DNA from 2 places in the Streptomyces sp. NPDC006487 genome. Region 1 is predicted to be linked to the other one. Evidence: riboswitches for the same ligand, from Rfam matches in the RefSeq annotation. Region 1 holds a riboswitch; the other holds the start of a gene.
The links. Region 1 has a riboswitch for cobalamin ahead of ACFYM0_RS26845 (cobalamin biosynthesis protein). Riboswitches for the same ligand answer to the same signal wherever they lie in the genome.
Positions count from the first base shown of each region.

Region 2: linked by a shared signal. The riboswitch ahead of ACFYM0_RS31130 (energy-coupling factor ABC transporter permease) and the one ahead of ACFYM0_RS26845 (cobalamin biosynthesis protein) in region 1 are both predicted to bind cobalamin.

Region 1 is NZ_JBIAHN010000015.1:201,024-209,481, reverse strand. Features, by position in the region: gene ACFYM0_RS26870 (VOC family protein) at 1-234, shown strand, start outside; gene ACFYM0_RS26865 (hypothetical protein) at 272-1,699, opposite strand; gene ACFYM0_RS26860 (alpha/beta hydrolase family protein) at 1,853-3,004, opposite strand; gene ACFYM0_RS26855 (anion permease) at 3,327-4,598, shown strand; gene ACFYM0_RS26850 (hypothetical protein) at 4,626-4,847, shown strand; cobalamin riboswitch at 5,014-5,164, shown strand; gene ACFYM0_RS26845 (cobalamin biosynthesis protein) at 5,202-6,194, shown strand; gene ACFYM0_RS26840 (cobyric acid synthase) at 6,191-7,714, shown strand; gene ACFYM0_RS26835 (putative cobaltochelatase) at 8,049-8,458, shown strand, end outside.
Region 2 is NZ_JBIAHN010000019.1:197,543-206,000, reverse strand. Features, by position in the region: gene ACFYM0_RS31150 (hypothetical protein) at 183-497, shown strand; gene ACFYM0_RS31145 (SsgA family sporulation/cell division regulator) at 713-1,120, shown strand; gene ACFYM0_RS31140 (hypothetical protein) at 1,245-1,769, shown strand; gene ACFYM0_RS31135 (flavodoxin family protein) at 1,815-2,540, opposite strand; cobalamin riboswitch at 2,795-2,989, shown strand; gene ACFYM0_RS31130 (energy-coupling factor ABC transporter permease) at 3,018-3,713, shown strand; gene ACFYM0_RS31125 (energy-coupling factor ABC transporter substrate-binding protein) at 3,713-4,051, shown strand; gene cbiQ (cobalt ECF transporter T component CbiQ) at 4,055-4,804, shown strand; gene ACFYM0_RS31115 (energy-coupling factor ABC transporter ATP-binding protein) at 4,801-5,652, shown strand; gene ACFYM0_RS31110 (PadR family transcriptional regulator) at 5,662-6,216, shown strand; gene ACFYM0_RS31105 (EF-hand domain-containing protein) at 6,259-6,471, opposite strand; gene ACFYM0_RS31100 (tRNA-dependent cyclodipeptide synthase) at 6,726-7,523, shown strand; gene ACFYM0_RS31095 (cytochrome P450) at 7,504-8,458, shown strand, end outside.

The DNA of each region.
Region 1 (8,458 bases):
ATGCTCGGCAGCAAGGGCACCGGCAGCGCCTTCGACAAGGCGATGGCGACGGCCGGCCCGACCGGGGTCTACGTGCGCGTCGACGACGTGGACGCCCACCACCGCCGGGCCGTCGAGCACGGTGTGGAGATCCTGATGGAGCCGACCGACCAGGACTACGGCTCGCGGGACTACATGGCCCGCGACGCCGAGGGCAACGTGTGGAGCTTCGGGACGTACGCGCCGCAGGTCTGAGACCCGCGGCGCGCACGCGCTCCCGTCGCGGGCGGCGCTACACGCCGCCGGTGTGCACCTGGAACGCGGCCCGGCGCACCGCCTTGGCCAGGGCCGGGTCCGGATGGGCGGCGGCCAGCGCGACGAGCACCTGCACCGTGCGGGGGTGCCCGACCGCGCGGACCTCGTCGAGCAGCCGCGGGACCGTGGTCCGCACCGCCGAGTCCAGGTGGCGGGCCAGCAGCTCGGCCTCGCCGTGGTCGGCGATGGCGGCCGCGGTGTCCACCCAGAGCCAGGTCTGCTCCTCGGCGGTGAGCACGTCCTGCGCCTCGTCGGGGTCGACCCCGTCGTGCTCGGCGAGCCAGAGCAGGGCGTAGGGGCGCAGCGCGGCCTCCCTGGAGGCCTTGCGCACCTCCGGTTCGGCGGGGGCTCCGACCACGCGCAGGGCTTCGAAGGCGAGCCCGCGCAGCAGGGCGTCCTCGCCGCGGGCGGCGTGCAGCAGCTCGGAGACCGCGTGGCCGACGGGCCGGGCGGCGAGCCAGGCCTGGTACTCGGCGCGGGCCGGGCCGGGGGTGAGCCGCGCGCAGCCGTGGAGCATGGCGGCGGCGGACTGTTCGATGTTCCCGGCGGGGCTCTGCGCCGCGACGCAGATCTGCTCCAGCTTGACCCAGACGGCCCAGCTCCCGAGCGGGGTGAGGGTGGCCCGGGCGGGGCCGAGGGTGACGGCGTCCACGGCGGCGAGCCCGCCGAGCGCCCAGCGCAGCAGCCGGGCGAGCGGGACGGGCGGCGCGGCCGGCGCGGGACCGGCCTGCGGGGTCCCGGCGGCCTGCGCCGTGGACTCGTAGGGGACCTCGCACCGCTCGTCGCGCAGTTCGGCCACGCGCTGCCCGAGCAGGTCCAGCAGATCGGGGACGGTGACGGGACCGGCGGAGAGCTGGAGCAGGGAGAGCAGCTGGGGCATGGCCTCGACCACCTCGGCAACGGCCGCGGGGGCGATGTCGGCGGGGGCCGGGTGGACCAGCGACCAGGCGTCGAAGAGGGCGACCCAGCCGCGCAGGACGGCGGTGTCGTCCCGGTTCCATGCGCGCAGGCGCCAGCCCGGGCGGGCGTGTCCCCCGTGCATCTCGATCAGGCCTGCGAGCCGGGCCCGGTCCCAGCCGACCCGGATCTGGCCCGACGTCAGGCTCAGCTGGGCGGCGGCGCGTTCGGCTTCGGCGGCGGGCAGGGCGCCCGCCGGGGCGGGCCCGGCGCCGTCCGCCACGCCGAGGTGGAGCTCGGCCCAGCGGGCGAGCCGTACCGCGTCGGCGAGGGAGGCGCGGGCCCTGTTCGCCAGGTCGGCCGTGGCGGGCGTGCCCGCCGGAGGCCGCGGGGCGGTCCGGGTGCGCCGGTCGGTCACCGCCTTGCGGGCCGTGGCCACGGACCGCGGGGCGACGAGTCGGAGTCTGGAGTCGCGAGCCAACTGCTCATCAGGCTTTCGGGACGTCACGTGAGCAGTCTCGCCCGTCACTGGCCGAAAGCCCAAACGGAACCAGCCATTGCCACAAGGCCCCGAGGGGACAGAACGGGACAACCCTCCCTCCCTGACCCGTCCGCCCCGCCGTCTTCGGACAACTCGTCCGACGGTCCGTCAACCGGCCCTTCACATGAGAGGGGTCAGGAAGCGTCGCAGCGCCTCTTCGTACGCGGCCGGGTCGGCGTTCCACATCGCTCCGTGGGCGGCCCCGGAAACGGAGTGCAGCGTGACGAGGTCGGGGCGGGCCGCGGCGAGCCGGCGGGAGGGCTCCCAGGGGGCGAGCGCGTCGTCGGGGCCGTGGAAGATCAGGATGGGCACCTTCAGCGCGGCCGGATCCGACCCCGGGGGCCGCCGGTCGGCGCGCAGGCCCGCGCGGCCCTCGGCGGCCTTCACCGCGAACGGGAGCAGGGGGGCCGGGGTGCGGCGCGCTGCGGCGAGGGCCCGCAGGGTGGCGTGCCAGTCCAGTACGGGCGAGTCGAGGACCAGTCCGGAGATCCGGTCGGCCAGCGCCGAGCGTTCGGCGGCGTGCAGGGCCATCGTGGCGCCGGTCGACCAGCCGTGCAGGACCACGCGGCGGGCCCCGTAGCGCAGGGCGTAGCGGATGGCGGCGTCGAGATCGCGCCATTCGGACTCGCCGAGGTGGCCGAGGCCGTCCGGTGACTCGGGGGCGCCGAGGTCGCCCCGGTAGCCCAGGTCCAGGACGGGGAGCTTGTTGCGGTGGAGGAAGGGCATGACCACCATCGGGTGCTCGCGGGTGGCGCCGAGCCCGTGGACGGTGATCACCCAGGTGTCGCGGGCCGCGGGCACGAACCAGGCGGGCAGCGCGCCGAGCTCCCCGGGGACGTCCACGTCGGCGTGCTCCAGCCCGAGGGCGGTGCCCGGGTTGCCGAGGTGGACCTGGGGCGTGAGGGTGACGCGGGTTCCGGGGTCGAGGCTGCCGTGGGTGACGGCGACGAGCCGGCGCACCACGGTGTCGGGGCCGTGCGGGGCGTCCGGGAGGACGGGGCCGACCACGGCGTGCACCCCGGGCGCCGTGAGCCCGTAGGTGCCGGGGCGCAGGGAGGCGAGCGAGCGGGTCAGCTCGACCCGGCCGGCCGCGGTGGAGTGGACGCTGAGCCGGGGGCTGCCGGGGAGCGGGCGGCCGGGCTCGGCCCGCAGGGCCGCGTCGGCGGCGTACCGGCCGGCGAGCGCGGCGGCGGCGACGGCCGCCGCGGCGGCCGCGCCGGCGCCGAGCAGGGTCGTGGTGACGGCCGCTGCCGTCGCTGTAGCGGTACGCACCGCTCCAGTGTCGAGGCGGACGGGCCGGCGGGCCACCGGAGGGAATCGTTCCGACCGGCACCCCGGCAGGGTGACAGGGAGGGTGATCTAGGTCTCTTCGGGGGTCCCGTGTGAACGGAAGGCCCTACCGGAAGTCCCTCCCCGAAACGTCCGGACACCCCGCCGTGACGTGCATCAATCGACATATCAACACCCTTCCCGGGACGAAGGTCCCGATGGGGTGCCGTATCGATACACCACATGACCCCTGTCAGTTCACCTTCCGTTCATCCAGGTTGCCTACGGTCCACGAACCACTGACGTCAAACAGAAGCCTGGGTAAATGGAGCACATAACGCTTCTCCTCGGGATCGTGATCATCACCGCTCTCGTGTTCGATTTCACGAACGGTTTTCACGACACGGCCAACGCGATGGCCACCACCATCTCGACCGGCGCCCTCAAGCCCAAGACCGCGGTGGCGATGTCCGCCGTGCTCAACCTCGTCGGCGCTTTCATGTCCGTGGAGGTCGCCAAGACGATCTCCAAGGGCCTGGTCAACGAGGAAGGCATCCAGCCGGAGGTCATCTTCGCCGCCTTGGTCGGCGCGATCCTCTGGAACCTCGTCACCTGGCTGGTCGGACTGCCCTCCAGCTCCTCGCACGCCCTGATGGGCGGCCTGATCGGTGCGGCCGTGGCCTCCGCCGGCATGGGCGCCGTCAACGGCAGCGTCGTCGTCACCAAGGTGCTGATCCCCGCGATCGCCGCCCCGCTGGTCGCCGGCTTCGCCGCGTACCTGGCCACGAAGGTCACGTACAAGGTCGGCAAGGGCATGGGCGAGAAGACCTCGGCCAAGGGCTACCGCGCCGGTCAGATCGCTTCGGCCGGTCTCGTCTCCCTCGCGCACGGCACCAACGACGCGCAGAAGACGATGGGCATCATCACCCTGGCGCTCGTTGCCGGTGGCGCCCTCGCTCCCGGCTCCAACCCGCCGGTCTGGGTCATCGTCTCCGCCGGCATGGCCATCGCGATGGGCACCTACCTGGGTGGCTGGCGCATCATCCGCACCATGGGCAGTGGCCTGACCGACCTGCAGCCGCAGCAGGGCTTCGCCGCCCAGACCTCGGCCGCCAGCGTCATCCTGGCCTCCTCCTCCCTCGGCTTCTCCCTCTCCACCACCCACGCGTGCTCCGGCGCCGTCATGGGTTCGGGTCTGGGACGCAAGGGCGGCGTGGTCCGCTGGTCCACCGCCTCCCGCATGTTCATCGCCTGGGGCCTGACCCTCCCGGCCGCGGCCCTGGTCGCCGCCGGTGCCGAGCTGGTCATGCGCACCGGGGACATCGGCGTCGCCGGCGTCACGGTCTTCCTGATCGGCTCCTGCGTCGCCATCTGGCTGATCTCCCGCCGCCAGGTCGTCGACCACACCAACGTCAACGAGGTCGAGCCGGCCGGCGCCGAGGCACCGGGTGTCGTCACCACGGCCATCGCGGCCGTCAGCGTCCCGCCGGCCGCGGCCTTCGCCGGCAGCACCGCCGCGGTGACGGACGAGGAGCTCAAGGCCACCATCCCGGCCTCCGCGACGACGACCCCCGCGGCTCCGGCCGCAGCGGTCTGACCCGAGAACGACAGAGGATTCAGCGGTATGAAGATCGACTGGGAAGCACTCGGCTCCGTCTTCGGGGTCAGCCTCTCCGCCACCGTCGTCCTGGTGACCCTGTTCACCCTGGGTCTGATGGGGCTCTCCAAGCACGAGGCCGCCACCGAACAGGGCGGCGCCGCCACCCTGGCCCGCAGCGGTGCGTACGCCTGCTTCGCGCTCTGCGCGGCGGCCGTGGCCTACGGGATCTACCTGATCGTCGCCTGAGGCGCGGGACGGCACCTCCGAAGGCTCCCTCCGGGTTCGTACCGGAGGGAGCTTTCGCATGCCCCGGACCCGCCCCGGACTCGCCCCGGCCCCCTGGCGCGGGCCTGACCCCGCCCCCTCTCCCGCCACCCCGCCGCAGGTCAACGGCGAGTTGACGGGCCTTCGCGCTGCGTGGTGGACTGCGCGAGCCATTACGGCGGCATGGAGAGGAAGTCCGGTGCGAATCCGGCGCGGTCCCGCCACTGTCACCGGCGCACGCGGACCTCTGGCCGTGTGCGGCCGGGAGCCAGGAACTCTCGCCGCCGGACACGTCGAACCAGGGCGCGGACCCTGAGTGAGGACATACCTGCCACCATGCGTGCCGATCGCGTCTTCGCGTACGGCGTCACGGCGGGCCTGATCGGCGACCGGATCCTCGGGGATCCGCGCCGAGGGCACCCCGTGGCCGCCTTCGGACGAGCCGCCGCCGCCGTCGAACGCGCCCTGTGGCGCGACGACCGCGCCCGCGGCGTCCTGCACACCCTGCTGTGCGCCGGAGGCGCGGCCGCCGTCGGCGCACTGGGCGCCCGCGCCGTGCGCTCCCGGCCCGCGGCCGCCCGCATCGCCCTCACCGCCGCCGCCACCTGGGCCGTCGTGGGCGGCACCTCGCTGGGCCGGGAGGCCCGCGCCATCGGCGGAGCACTCGCCGCCGGGGACGCCGAGGTGGCCCGCGAGCGGCTGCCCCACCTCTGCGGGCGCGACCCGCAGGCACTGGACGAGCAGCAGATGGCCCGCGCGGTCGTCGAATCGGTCGCCGAGAACACCTCCGACGCCGTGGTCGGCGCCCTCGTGTGGGGCGCCGTCGCGGGCGTCCCCGGGCTGCTGGCCTTCCGCGCCGTGAACACCCTGGACGCGATGGTCGGCCACAAGTCCCCCCGCCACCTGCGCTACGGCTGGGCCTCGGCCCGGCTCGACGACGTGGCCGGCTGGCCGGGCGCCCGGCTGACGGCCCTGGCCGCCGTACTGGCCGGGCCCGACCGGCGGGGCGCCGTACGGGCCTGGCGCGCGGACGCCGCCAAGCACCCGAGCCCCAACGCGGGGCCCGTGGAGTCCTCCTTCGCCGGGGCGCTCGGCGTACGGCTGGGCGGCACCCTGGCGTACGCGGGCCGGGTCGAACACCGGGCCGTGCTCAACGGAGCGGCCGGGCGGCCCGTGGATGTCGCCGACATCGAACGCGCGGTGCGGCTGTCGCGCCAGGTGACGTGGGTGGCGCTGGGGGCCTGTGTGGCCGCCCGGACGCTGGTTTCCCGCACTCTGGCCGCCCGCACTCCGGTCGTCCGAACTACGAAGAAGGGGCGGCGCGCATGAGCGGCGGCGCGAAGCGCGGTGGGGGTCTCCTCGTCGCCGGTACGACCTCGGACGCGGGCAAGAGCGTGGTCACGGCGGGCATCTGCCGGTGGCTGGCCCGGCAGGGCGTGAAGGTGGCCCCGTTCAAGGCGCAGAACATGTCGCTGAACTCCTTCGTGACGAGGGAGGGCGCCGAGATCGGCCGCGCACAGGCCATGCAGGCCCAGGCGGCCCGCGTGGAACCGACCGCGCTGATGAACCCGGTGCTGCTCAAGCCCGGCAGTGACCGCAGCAGCCAGGTGGTGCTGCTGGGCAAGCCGGTGGGTGAGATGAGCGCACGCGGCTACCACGGGGGGCGGCAGGAACAGCTCCTCGGCATCGTCACGGACTGCCTGGAGCAGTTGCGGGGCACGTATGACGCCGTGATCTGCGAGGGGGCGGGCAGCCCGGCCGAGATCAACCTGCGCCGGACCGACATCGTGAACATGGGCATCGCGCGGGCCGCGCGGTTCCCGGTGGTCGTCGTCGGCGACATCGACCGGGGCGGGGTCTTCGCGTCCTTCTTCGGTACGACGGCCCTGCTCTCCCCCGAGGACCAGTCGCTGATCGCGGGCTACCTGGTCAACAAGTTCCGCGGCGACGTCACCCTGCTGGAACCGGGCATGGAGATGCTGCGCGGCCTGACCGGGCGGGCCACGTACGGCGTGCTTCCCTTCCAGCACGGGCTGGGCATCGACGAGGAGGACGGGCTGCGGGTCTCCCTGCGGGGCGCGGTACGGGAATCCGTGGTCGCCCCGCCCGTGGGCGAGGACGTGCTGCGGGTCGCGGTCTGCGCGGTGCCGCTGATGTCCAACTTCACGGACGTCGACGCGCTGGCGGCGGAGCCGGGTGTGGTGGTGCGGTTCGTGGACCGGGCCGAGGAGCTGGCCTACGCGGACCTGGTCGTCGTCCCCGGCACCCGTGGCACGGTCAAGGCCCTGGCCTGGCTGCGCGAACGGGGCCTGGCGGACGCACTGGTCCGGCGGGCCGCCGAGGGCCGGCCGGTCCTGGGCATCTGCGGCGGGTTCCAGGTCCTGGGCGAACACATCGAGGACGAGGTCGAGTCGAAGGCCGGCTCCGTGCCGGGGCTCGGGCTGCTTCCCGTACGGGTCCGCTTCGAGCGGGAGAAGACCCTGGCCCGGCCCGTCGGTTCGGCGCTGGGCGAGCCCGTCGAGGGCTACGAGATCCACCACGGGGTGGCCGAAGTCCTCGGCGGAACCCCCTTCCTGGACGGTTGCCGGGTCGGGGAAGTGTGGGGCACGCACTGGCACGGCTCACTGGAGTCGGACGGCTTCCGCCGGGCCTTCCTCCGCGAGGTCGCCTCCGCGGCCGGCCGCCGCTTCGTCCCGTCCCCGGACACCTCCTTCGCCTCCCTGCGGGAGGAGCAGCTGGACCTGCTCGGCGACCTGATCGAGGAACACGCGGACACCGCGGCGCTGCTGAGCCTGATCGAGGGCGGCGCCCCCTCGGGCCTCCCCTTCCTCCCGCCGGGCGCGCCATGACGTCCCCGTCCCTGCGGGGGCTGTCCCCTACCCGCCCTTCCACCGTTCCCCGGGGCTCCGCCCCGGACCCCTCGGGGGCCAGCCCCCGGACCCCCGCTCCTCAAACGCCGGAGGGGCTGGATTTTCCGACCCCCCGCGGTCACGTGCGGGCCGACGCCGGCCAATTCCAGCCCGTCCGGCGTTTGAGGACCGGGTCCGGGCGGAGCCCGGGGAACGGTGGAAGGGCGGGTAGGGGAGCTCCGCCCCGCGCAGCGGCGCACCCGCAGCCCGGCCCCGCCGTCCATGCCCGCCCGCGCACGCGTATCCGTACACACGCCCGAGAAGGGGCCACCGCATGAGCACGCCCTACCCGTTCACCGCACTGGTCGGCCAGAGCGACCTGCGCCTCGCACTGCTGCTCAACGCCGTGAGCCCAGCGGTCGGCGGTGTCCTCGTGCGCGGCGAGAAGGGAACCGCCAAGTCCACCGCCGTCCGCGCCCTGTCGACCCTGCTGCCGCAGGTCGACGTGGTCACCGGCTGCCGGTTCAGCTGCGCGCCCACCGCCCCGGACCCCGCCTGCCCCGACGGCCCCCACGAGCCGGGACCGGCCGCCGCGCGGCCCGCCCGGATGGTGGAGCTGCCCGTCGGCGCCTCCGAGGACCGCCTCGTCGGCGCCCTCGACATCGAACGCGCCCTCTCCGAAGGCGTGAAGGCCTTCGAGCCCGGCCTGCTGGCCGACGCGCACCGCGGGATCCTGTACGTCGA
Region 2 (8,458 bases), on a different contig from region 1:
TTGGGTGGGATGTGAGGTTTGGCGGTGAGTTGATCACGCTTGAGGGGGAACAAGGCGGTCTGGACTGGTTTCTTGATGATCATCTGCGCCAAGGTGGGCACACGACGTCGCGTCCACACCCCCGGCGGTTCGGCCAACCGTCTTGGACCACAGCCGTTTTGCTTATCTGGAGGACTTGAATCATGGCAAGCACCCGCAGCATCCGCGTGATGGCGGCCGCCGCATCGCTCCCCCTCGCCTTCGCGCTCCTCTCGGGCGTCGCCCAGGCCGACAACGGGGCCGGTGCGGCAGGGACCGCGTCGAACGCGGCCCTCGCCGGCGTCCTCGGGAGCGGGGTCGGCGGCAGCAACCTCGGGAACTCCTCCACCGCCCAGCAGGTCGCCTCGGGCTTCGGCGCCTCCAACCAGAACAACGGCGCCCAGGCCAACGGTTCCGGTTTCACCGCGATCGGCCAGTCCAACTCGCACGAGTCCTTCATCTACAACCCGCTTCCGTAGTGCCGGCCGGGGCCCCCGCCCCGGTCACACACGTCCGCCGAGCCCCGCCCTCCCCCCGGAGGGCGGGGCTCGGCGCATCGGGCGAAGTCGGGTCGAGCGACCCTGCCGTACGGGACCTTCGGCAGCGGAAAACCGGTCCGGGGGTGGGCTAGCTTGCCCGAGTGGGCATGTCGCGCGTGCGTCGGCGAGACCCCACCCGAGAGAGAGGCGCCCGCATGACCGGCACCGAACACCGCGTCCTGCCGCTCCGGCTCGAGGCCGCGCCCGCGCCCGTCCCGGTGCGGGGCGTCTTCGCGTACCGCACCGAACGGCCGTACGAGATCTCCCTCGACTTCGAGGGTGCCGGGATGCACCTCGCGCGCTGGGTCTTCTCCCGGGAACTGCTGCTCGACGGCCAGGTCTGCGCCACCGGCGAGGGCGACATACAGGTGTGGCCGCGCTGGAAGGGCACCGAGCCGCGGGTCTTCCTCGCCTTCAGCAACGGCGAGCAGTCGTGCGTGGTGTCCGCGCGGGCCAAGGACGTACGGGAGCTGTGCCGCCGGATGACCGAGCTGGTGCCGCGCGGCCAGGAGCACCGGTACTACGACCTCGACGCCGAGCTGAACGCCCTCCTGCCCAGCTGAACCGGGTGAACGCGATCAACCGGGTGAGTCCGGCGAACGCGCCGAACCCGGTGCAACCACGACCGCAGCGGGCGCGTCTTCACGGGTGACACCGTTCCCCGTCTCTCGGAATCGAGGGGACGCAATGAACCGTCCACGCCGCCGGCAGGCCACCGCACTGGGGTTGGGCGCACTGCTCTGCGCCATGCTCGCCTTCGCCGCACCGGCCTCCGCCGCAGCCACGACCGCCGCCACCACTACCGCCACCACGATCACTCCGCTCGTCGTCAATGCCCGCTGGGGCGGGCACTGCACGTACGACCGCGTGGTCATCGACCTGCAGGGATACGTACCCGAGGTCACCGTCACCCGCGTCCCGTCGCTGATCTACGACGGATCCGGCAAGCCCGTCCCGCTGGCCGGGCGGTACTTCCTGGAGATCCGCCTGCACCCCGCCGCCGGACACGACGACGCGGGCCGCAACGTCTACCGCGGGCCCAAGCTCCTCAAGATCTACCTGCCCAAGCTGAAGGGCATCGCCCTGACCGGCGACTACGAGGGGTACGTCACCTTCGGCGCCGCCTTCGACACCAAGCCCGCCTACACCACGTCCAAGCTGCACGCCCCGGAGCGCTTCGTCCTGGACGTCGCGCACCCGAACGTCTGCTGAGCACGCCGGCGCGAGGCGGGAGGCGGGGGCCGGGGGGGCGGGGACCTACCGGTGCTCGGGGTTCGGGAAGTCGAAGCGGCAGCCCGCGTCCCACAGGGAGCGCTGGTTGCCGTGCGCCGGCATCCCGCCGGACCGCTTGAGCAGAGCGGCCAGGTGCATGAGGTTCCAGCTCATGAAGGCCGTGTTCCGGTTGGTGAAGTCGTTCTCGGGCCCGCCGGATCCGGGGTCCAGGTACGAGGGCCCGGGTCCGGCTTCGCCGATCCATCCGGCGTCGGCCTGCGGGGGGATCGCGTAGCCGAGGTGCTGGAGGCTGTAGAGGATGTTCATGGCGCAGTGCTTGACGCCGTCCTCGTTCCCGGTGATCAGCGCGCCGCCCACGCGCCCGTAATAGGCGTACTGGCCCTGCTCGTTCAGGATCGAGGAGCAGGCGTAGAGCCGCTCGATGACCTGCTTCATCACCGAGCTGTTGTCGCCGAGCCAGATCGGGCCGCACAGCACGAGGATGTCGGCGTCCATGATCTGGCTGTAGAGCACCGGCCACTGATCGCTCTCCCAGCCGTGGTCGGTCATATCGGGCCAGACACCGGTGGCGATGTCGTGGTCGACGGCCCGGATGAGCGAGGTCCGGACCCCGGCCGCCTCCATCACCGCGCGGCTCTTGCCGATCAGGCCCTCGGTGTTGCTGGGCTCGGGCGATCGCTTGAGCGTGCAGTTGACGTAGACGGCGGTGAGGTCGGAGTAGTCGAAGGGGTGCGCGGTGTCGGTAGCCACCCGTCCAGCCTCTCCGGAGCCCGGCGCGGCCGCCACCGGGCCGCGCCCGTCCGGGCGACCGGCGCAGGCGATGAGGAGCTCGCGGCCGGGGCGCCCCTTCCCGGCTCCGGCGGCCGCGGATCCATGGAACTCCGTTTCCACGTGGGGCCATTGAGGCAAACGCCGGCGCGGCGGACACGCGGCGTGACGCACAAGCGGAATCCGGCCACCGCCCGGCGCGATTGGGGCGGGTTGTTACCGGTCCGTGCGGCCGACTAGGGTCAGCGGGCCTTGGTGTTCGGGAAACCGGTGGGAAACCGGTGCGGCCCTCGCCACTGTGATCGGGAAGTCCGGCTCCACTCCTGCGGGAAAGCCACTGGGCTGCGCGGGAGGTTCCGCGCTGCCCGGGAAGGCGGAGCATGGACGTCAACCCGTGAGCCAGGAGACCGGCCGGGGCGCGTTGTCCATCCACGAGGTGCTGGAGAGGTCTCCCCACTCATGCATATAGCCGAGGGGTTCCTGCCCCCTTTGCACGCGGTCGCCTGGGGCGCCGCGTCCGCCCCCTTCGTCGTCCACGGCGTCCGCTCGCTCACCCGCGAGGTGAAGGCCAACCCGGAGAGCACGCTGCTGCTCGGCGCTTCCGGAGCGTTCACTTTCGTCCTTTCCGCCCTGAAGATCCCTTCGGTGACGGGCAGTTGCTCGCACCCCACGGGCACCGGGCTCGGGGCGATCCTGTTCCGGCCGCCGATCATGGCGGTGCTCGGCACGATCACCCTGCTGTTCCAGGCCCTGCTGCTGGCGCACGGCGGGCTCACGACCCTCGGCGCCAACGTCTTCTCGATGGCCATCGCCGGCCCGTGGGCGGGCTACGCCGTCTACCGGCTGATGCGGAGGTCGGGCCTCCCGCTGATGGTCACCGTGTTCTTCGGCGCCTTCTTCGCCGACCTGGTCACCTACTGCGTCACCAGCGTGCAGCTCGCCATGGCCTTCCCGGACCCGGCCTCCGGTTTCCCGGGCTCGCTAGCGAAGTTCGGGGGGATCTTCGCGGTCACCCAGATACCGCTGGCCGTGAGCGAGGGCCTGCTGACCGTCCTGGTGATGCGGCTGCTGATGGCGTCGAGCAAGTCGGACCTGGTCCGGCTGGGCGTCGCGAAGCTGACCTCCGCCCGTACCGAAGAGAAGGCGGCGGCCTGATGAGCGGGATGTCCAAGAACGCGAAGATCAACACCCTGCTGCTGCTCCTGGTGGCGGCGCTGGCCGTCCTGCCGCTCGCCCTGGGGCTGGGCGAGGGCAAGGAGGAGCCCTTCACCGGCGCCGACGCGCAGGCCGAGGTGGCGATCACCGAGCTGAAGCCGGATTACGAGCCCTGGTTCTCCCCTCTGTACGAACCCCCCTCGGGCGAGATCGAGTCCGCGCTGTTCGCCTTGCAGGCGGCGCTGGGCGCGGGCGTGCTCGCCTACTACTTCGGTGTCCGCAAGGGCCGCCGCCAGGGAGCGGCCGCCGCCGCTGCCGCCACCGCCCCGGAGGCGTAGGCGGTGCTGCCGATCGACGTGGCCGCGCACGGCAGTCGCTGGCGCGGCCGGCACCCGCTGGAGAAGGCCCTGCTCGGGATCGGGCTGACGGTCACCGCCGTGTGCCTGCCGCCCTGGCCGGGCGGGCCGCTGGTGGCCGCCGCCACCCTCGCCGTGCTGCTCGGCCCGGCCGGAGTGGCCGGCCGGCAGCTCTGGCGGGCCTTCCGGCTCCCGCTCGGCTTCTGCTTCACCGGGGCGCTGCCGCTGCTGTTCGCCGTCGGCGGCCCGGCGGGGCCGGTCTCCCTGGCCCCCGACGGTCCCCGGCTCGCCGCCGAACTGCTGCTGCGCACCTCGGCGGCCTCGCTCGGACTGCTGCTGTTCGCCTTCACCACCCCGGTCTCCGACGTACTGCCCCGGCTGGTCCGGGCCGGTGTGCCGGCCCCGGTGGTGGACGTGGCCCTGGTCATGTACCGGATCGGCTTCCTGCTGCTGGATTCCATGACCCAGGTCCGCCGGGCCCAGGCGGCCCGACTCGGGCACACCGGCCGGGCGGCGGTGTGGCGCTCCCTGGCCGGGCTCGCCGCCACCTCCTTCGTACGGGCCTTCGACCGCGCGGCCAAGCTCCAGGCGGGGCTGGCCGGACGCGGCTACGACGGGGCGCTGCGGGTCCTCGTACCGGAGGCGGCCCTGTCGTGGCGCTTCCTGACGGCCACCGCCGGCCTGCTGGCGGCCCTGATCACCCTGACCCTCACCCTGAAGGGGCTCCGCCCGTGAACCCGTCGCTGCCCCCCTCCCCCCGCCCGGTGGTGGAACTGTCCGGCGCCGGCTACGCCTACGAGGACGGCCCGGCGGTCCTGACCGGCGTCGACTTCGTCATCGCGCCGGGCCGGGCGCTGGCCCTGCTGGGCCGCAACGGCAGCGGCAAGACCACGCTGATGCGGCTGCTGAGCGGCGGCCTGCGGCCCGGCGCGGGATCGCTGCGGCTGGACGGCACGGAGGTCTCGTACGACCGGGCGGGCCTGACCCGGCTGCGCACGTCCGTCCAGCTGGTGGTGCAGGACCCCGACGACCAGCTGTTCGCGGCTTCGGTGGAACAGGACGTGTCCTTCGGCCCCATGAACCAGGGGCTCCCCGCTCCGGAGGTCCGCGCCCGCGTGGACTCGGCCCTCGCCGCGCTGGACATCACGCACCTCCGGGACCGCCCCACCCACCTGCTCTCCTACGGGCAGCGCAAGCGCGCGGCGATCGCGGGGGCGGTGGCGATGGCTCCGCGGGTGCTGATCCTCGACGAGCCGACGGCCGGCCTGGACCCGGACGGCCAGGAGCGGCTCCTCGACGTCCTCGCGGGACTGCGGGCCTCCGGTACGACGGTGGTCATGGCCACCCACGACGTGGACCTGGCGGTGCGCTGGGCCGACGACGCGGCGGTCCTGACCCCGGCGGGCATCCGCTTCGGCCCCGCCGAGCCCCTGCTCTCGGACCCGCCCCTCCTCACCTCGGCGGGCCTGCGCCCGGCCTGGTCCCCGGCGGTGACGGCCTTCCTGCGCACCCACGGCCACCTGGCGGCGGGCGCCCCCGGCCCGCGCGATCCGCAGGCACTGGCCGCCTGGGGGCAAATCTAGGATGGCCGCATGTCGCTCCCGCACGCCATCCTCACCGCCCTGCTCGAGAAGCCCTCGTCGGGGCTGGAGCTGACCCGGCGGTTCGACAAGTCGATCGGGTACTTCTGGTCCGCGACGCACCAGCAGATCTACCGCGAGCTCGGCCGGCTGGAGGAGGCCGGGCTGATCCGGGCGCTGCCCAGCGAGGGGCCCGTGCGGGGGCAGAAGAAGGAGTACGAGGTGCTGCCCGCCGGGAGCGGGGAGCTGGCGCGGTGGGTCGGGGAGCGCCAGGATCCCAAGCCGGTGCGGGATCCCCTGCTGCTGCGGATCCGGGCGGCCGCGGTGGTGGGGCCGCAGGGGCTGGCCGCGGAGCTGCGGCGGCATCTGGAGCTGCACCGTGCCCAGCTGGCCGTGTACGAGGGCATCGAGGAGAAGGATTTCCCGGCCGGCCGGGATTCCGACGAGGACCGGTTGCGGCGTGTCGTGCTGCACGCGGGAACCGGGCTGGAGACGTTCTGGCTGCGCTGGCTGGAGGAGGCCCTCGCCGAGGTGGAGGGCATGGCCGCCGAGCCGCGGCGGGCCTGACGCGCGCCCCCGGCCCGGCAGGGGCGGGGGCGGCGCGGGGGCTTACTTGTTCAGGGAGGCCCAGAACTCGTCGAAGCTCAGCAGGCCGTCGTCGTTCGAGTCCTTGGCGGCGATCACGGCCTCCGCGACCGGGCCGGTGACGAACGGGTCGCCCATCTCCGCCATCGCCGAACGGAACTCGTCGGCCGTGACGAAGCCGTCACCGTTCACGTCGAACTTGCCGAACGTCGTCCGTGCGCTCTCGATGTCCGCCACTGGGTCCACCCCTTCTTGGTGCTTGTTGACCGGCTCAGGGTAGCGGCATGCCCGGCCCCCTCACGCCCCGGGTCCCGTTCGAGCGGCAGATAGAAATTCAATTACTCTTCCGTAGTGCGGAAGCGATAATTCCAGCCAACAATTCAAGCCCCCACTTGTCACGCTCCGGGACCACCGCATAACGTAGCGACATTGCCGCCACACCGGGAGCGCAGGGCTCCCAGGGACAAGCGGCAACAAGGGCGATCACACAGGTGACGATCACAGCTGACGCATCATTCGAAGTTCTGCCCTTCACCCGCACTTGCCACCACATCTGGGAAGACGGCGACCATGTGCTCATCGGAGTGAGTCCTGGGAACAGCTACTTCAGCTCCGAGCGCATATCCAGCCTCACCCGATGGGCCACGACCCGCTTCGCACAGGTCGACTTCGTCTACGCAGACCTCCACGTGGACCGGATGTTCGCCGCGTTCGGCTACACCCGGGAACACGCCGAGAAGCGTGCGACGAAGGAAATCAAGGCAGTCCGGCGAAGGATTCTCAAGGGCGTCGAGGAATCAGGCCCTCTGCATGCCGAGATCCGAGTGAGGGCACTGTCGGAGTTCCAGACGAACCCCGTCTACCAACTTCTGCACAGACGCGTACTCCATTTCCTGGAGTCCGACGACGAATTCCGCAAGGGCTGCGAGGAAATGGCCCTGCACTTTGTCGGATCCAAGTTGCCGGAAGGTGAATCAATCACCGACGCACAGTTGCAGGTGTGTTTCGATTACATGGCGGCCGAGCTGCCGTTCTTCATCGACACCCCGAGCATTCTCGACGTGCCGTCCTCCGTGGCGGCGTACCACGTCAAGATGCCGATGACCGACGTCCTCTTCGCGCGCGGTGGGGGCCTGCGCGCAACGAGGAACCAGGCATACGCCGTGGTGCGGCCCGAAGCGGCCGAAAAGGCACAGAGCAACCCGGGCAACCCGAACCACCTGAACGCGAACACGCACGCGCACACCGCACCAACCGAAGGGACCGTCGATGAGCGTCGAGCAGCTTGAGGGCACCGGGCCGACCGCCGAGCCCCTCATCGACTTCCCCCTCTCCCGGCGTGGTGACGTGCTCCCCGAGGAGTGCACCTGGCTCCGCGAGAAGGCGCCGGTCGCGAAGGTCCGCACCCTCACCGGGGACCCGGCCTGGCTGGTGAGCAGCTACGCGCTGGCCAAGCAGGTGCTGGAGGACGAGCGCTTCAGCCTCAAGGACACGGCCAATGCCGGTGTCCCGCGCCAGTACGCGCTGACGATCCCGCCCGAGGTCGTCAACAACATGGGCAACATCAACAGCGCCGGACTGCGCAACGCGGTCATGAAGGCGCTCAACCCGCGCCAGAAGGGCCTGCAGGACTGGCTGCGCGCGAAGGCCGGGGAGCTCATCGACCAGCTCCTCGCCGAAGGGGGGCCCGCCGATCTGCGGGCCGCCTTCGCCGATCCCTTCTCCGCGGCCATGCACTGCCAGGTGCTGGGTGTGCCGTTCGAGGACTGGCGGCGGCTGATGTCGGGGCTGGACGTCGCGTTCATGACCGCTCGCGAGCCGTTCGCCGACTCGGCGCTCAACTGGTACAAGGACGTCGGCTACTTCGAGGACCGGCTGAAGGCGCAGCTGGCGCTGCCTGCCGAGGAGCGTACGGGGCTCCTCGGCAAGTTCGCCGAGCTGAAGGAGGCGGACCCGGAGTCGGCGCACCTGACCGACGACATGTTCGCCACCGTCGCCGTTTCGCTCTTCGGGGCCGGCGCCGTCTCCACGTCCGCGTTCCTGACCCTGGCGGTCCTGGCACTGCTGCAGAAGCCCGAGCTCATCGGCTACCTGCGCAAGCACCCGGAGCGCATGGGCAAGGCCGTGGACGAGCTGCTGCGCTGGAACCTGTCCGTGGGCGACGGCCTGCCGCGCATCGCGATGGCGGACATCCAGGTCGGGGACGTGCTGGTCAAGGAGGGCG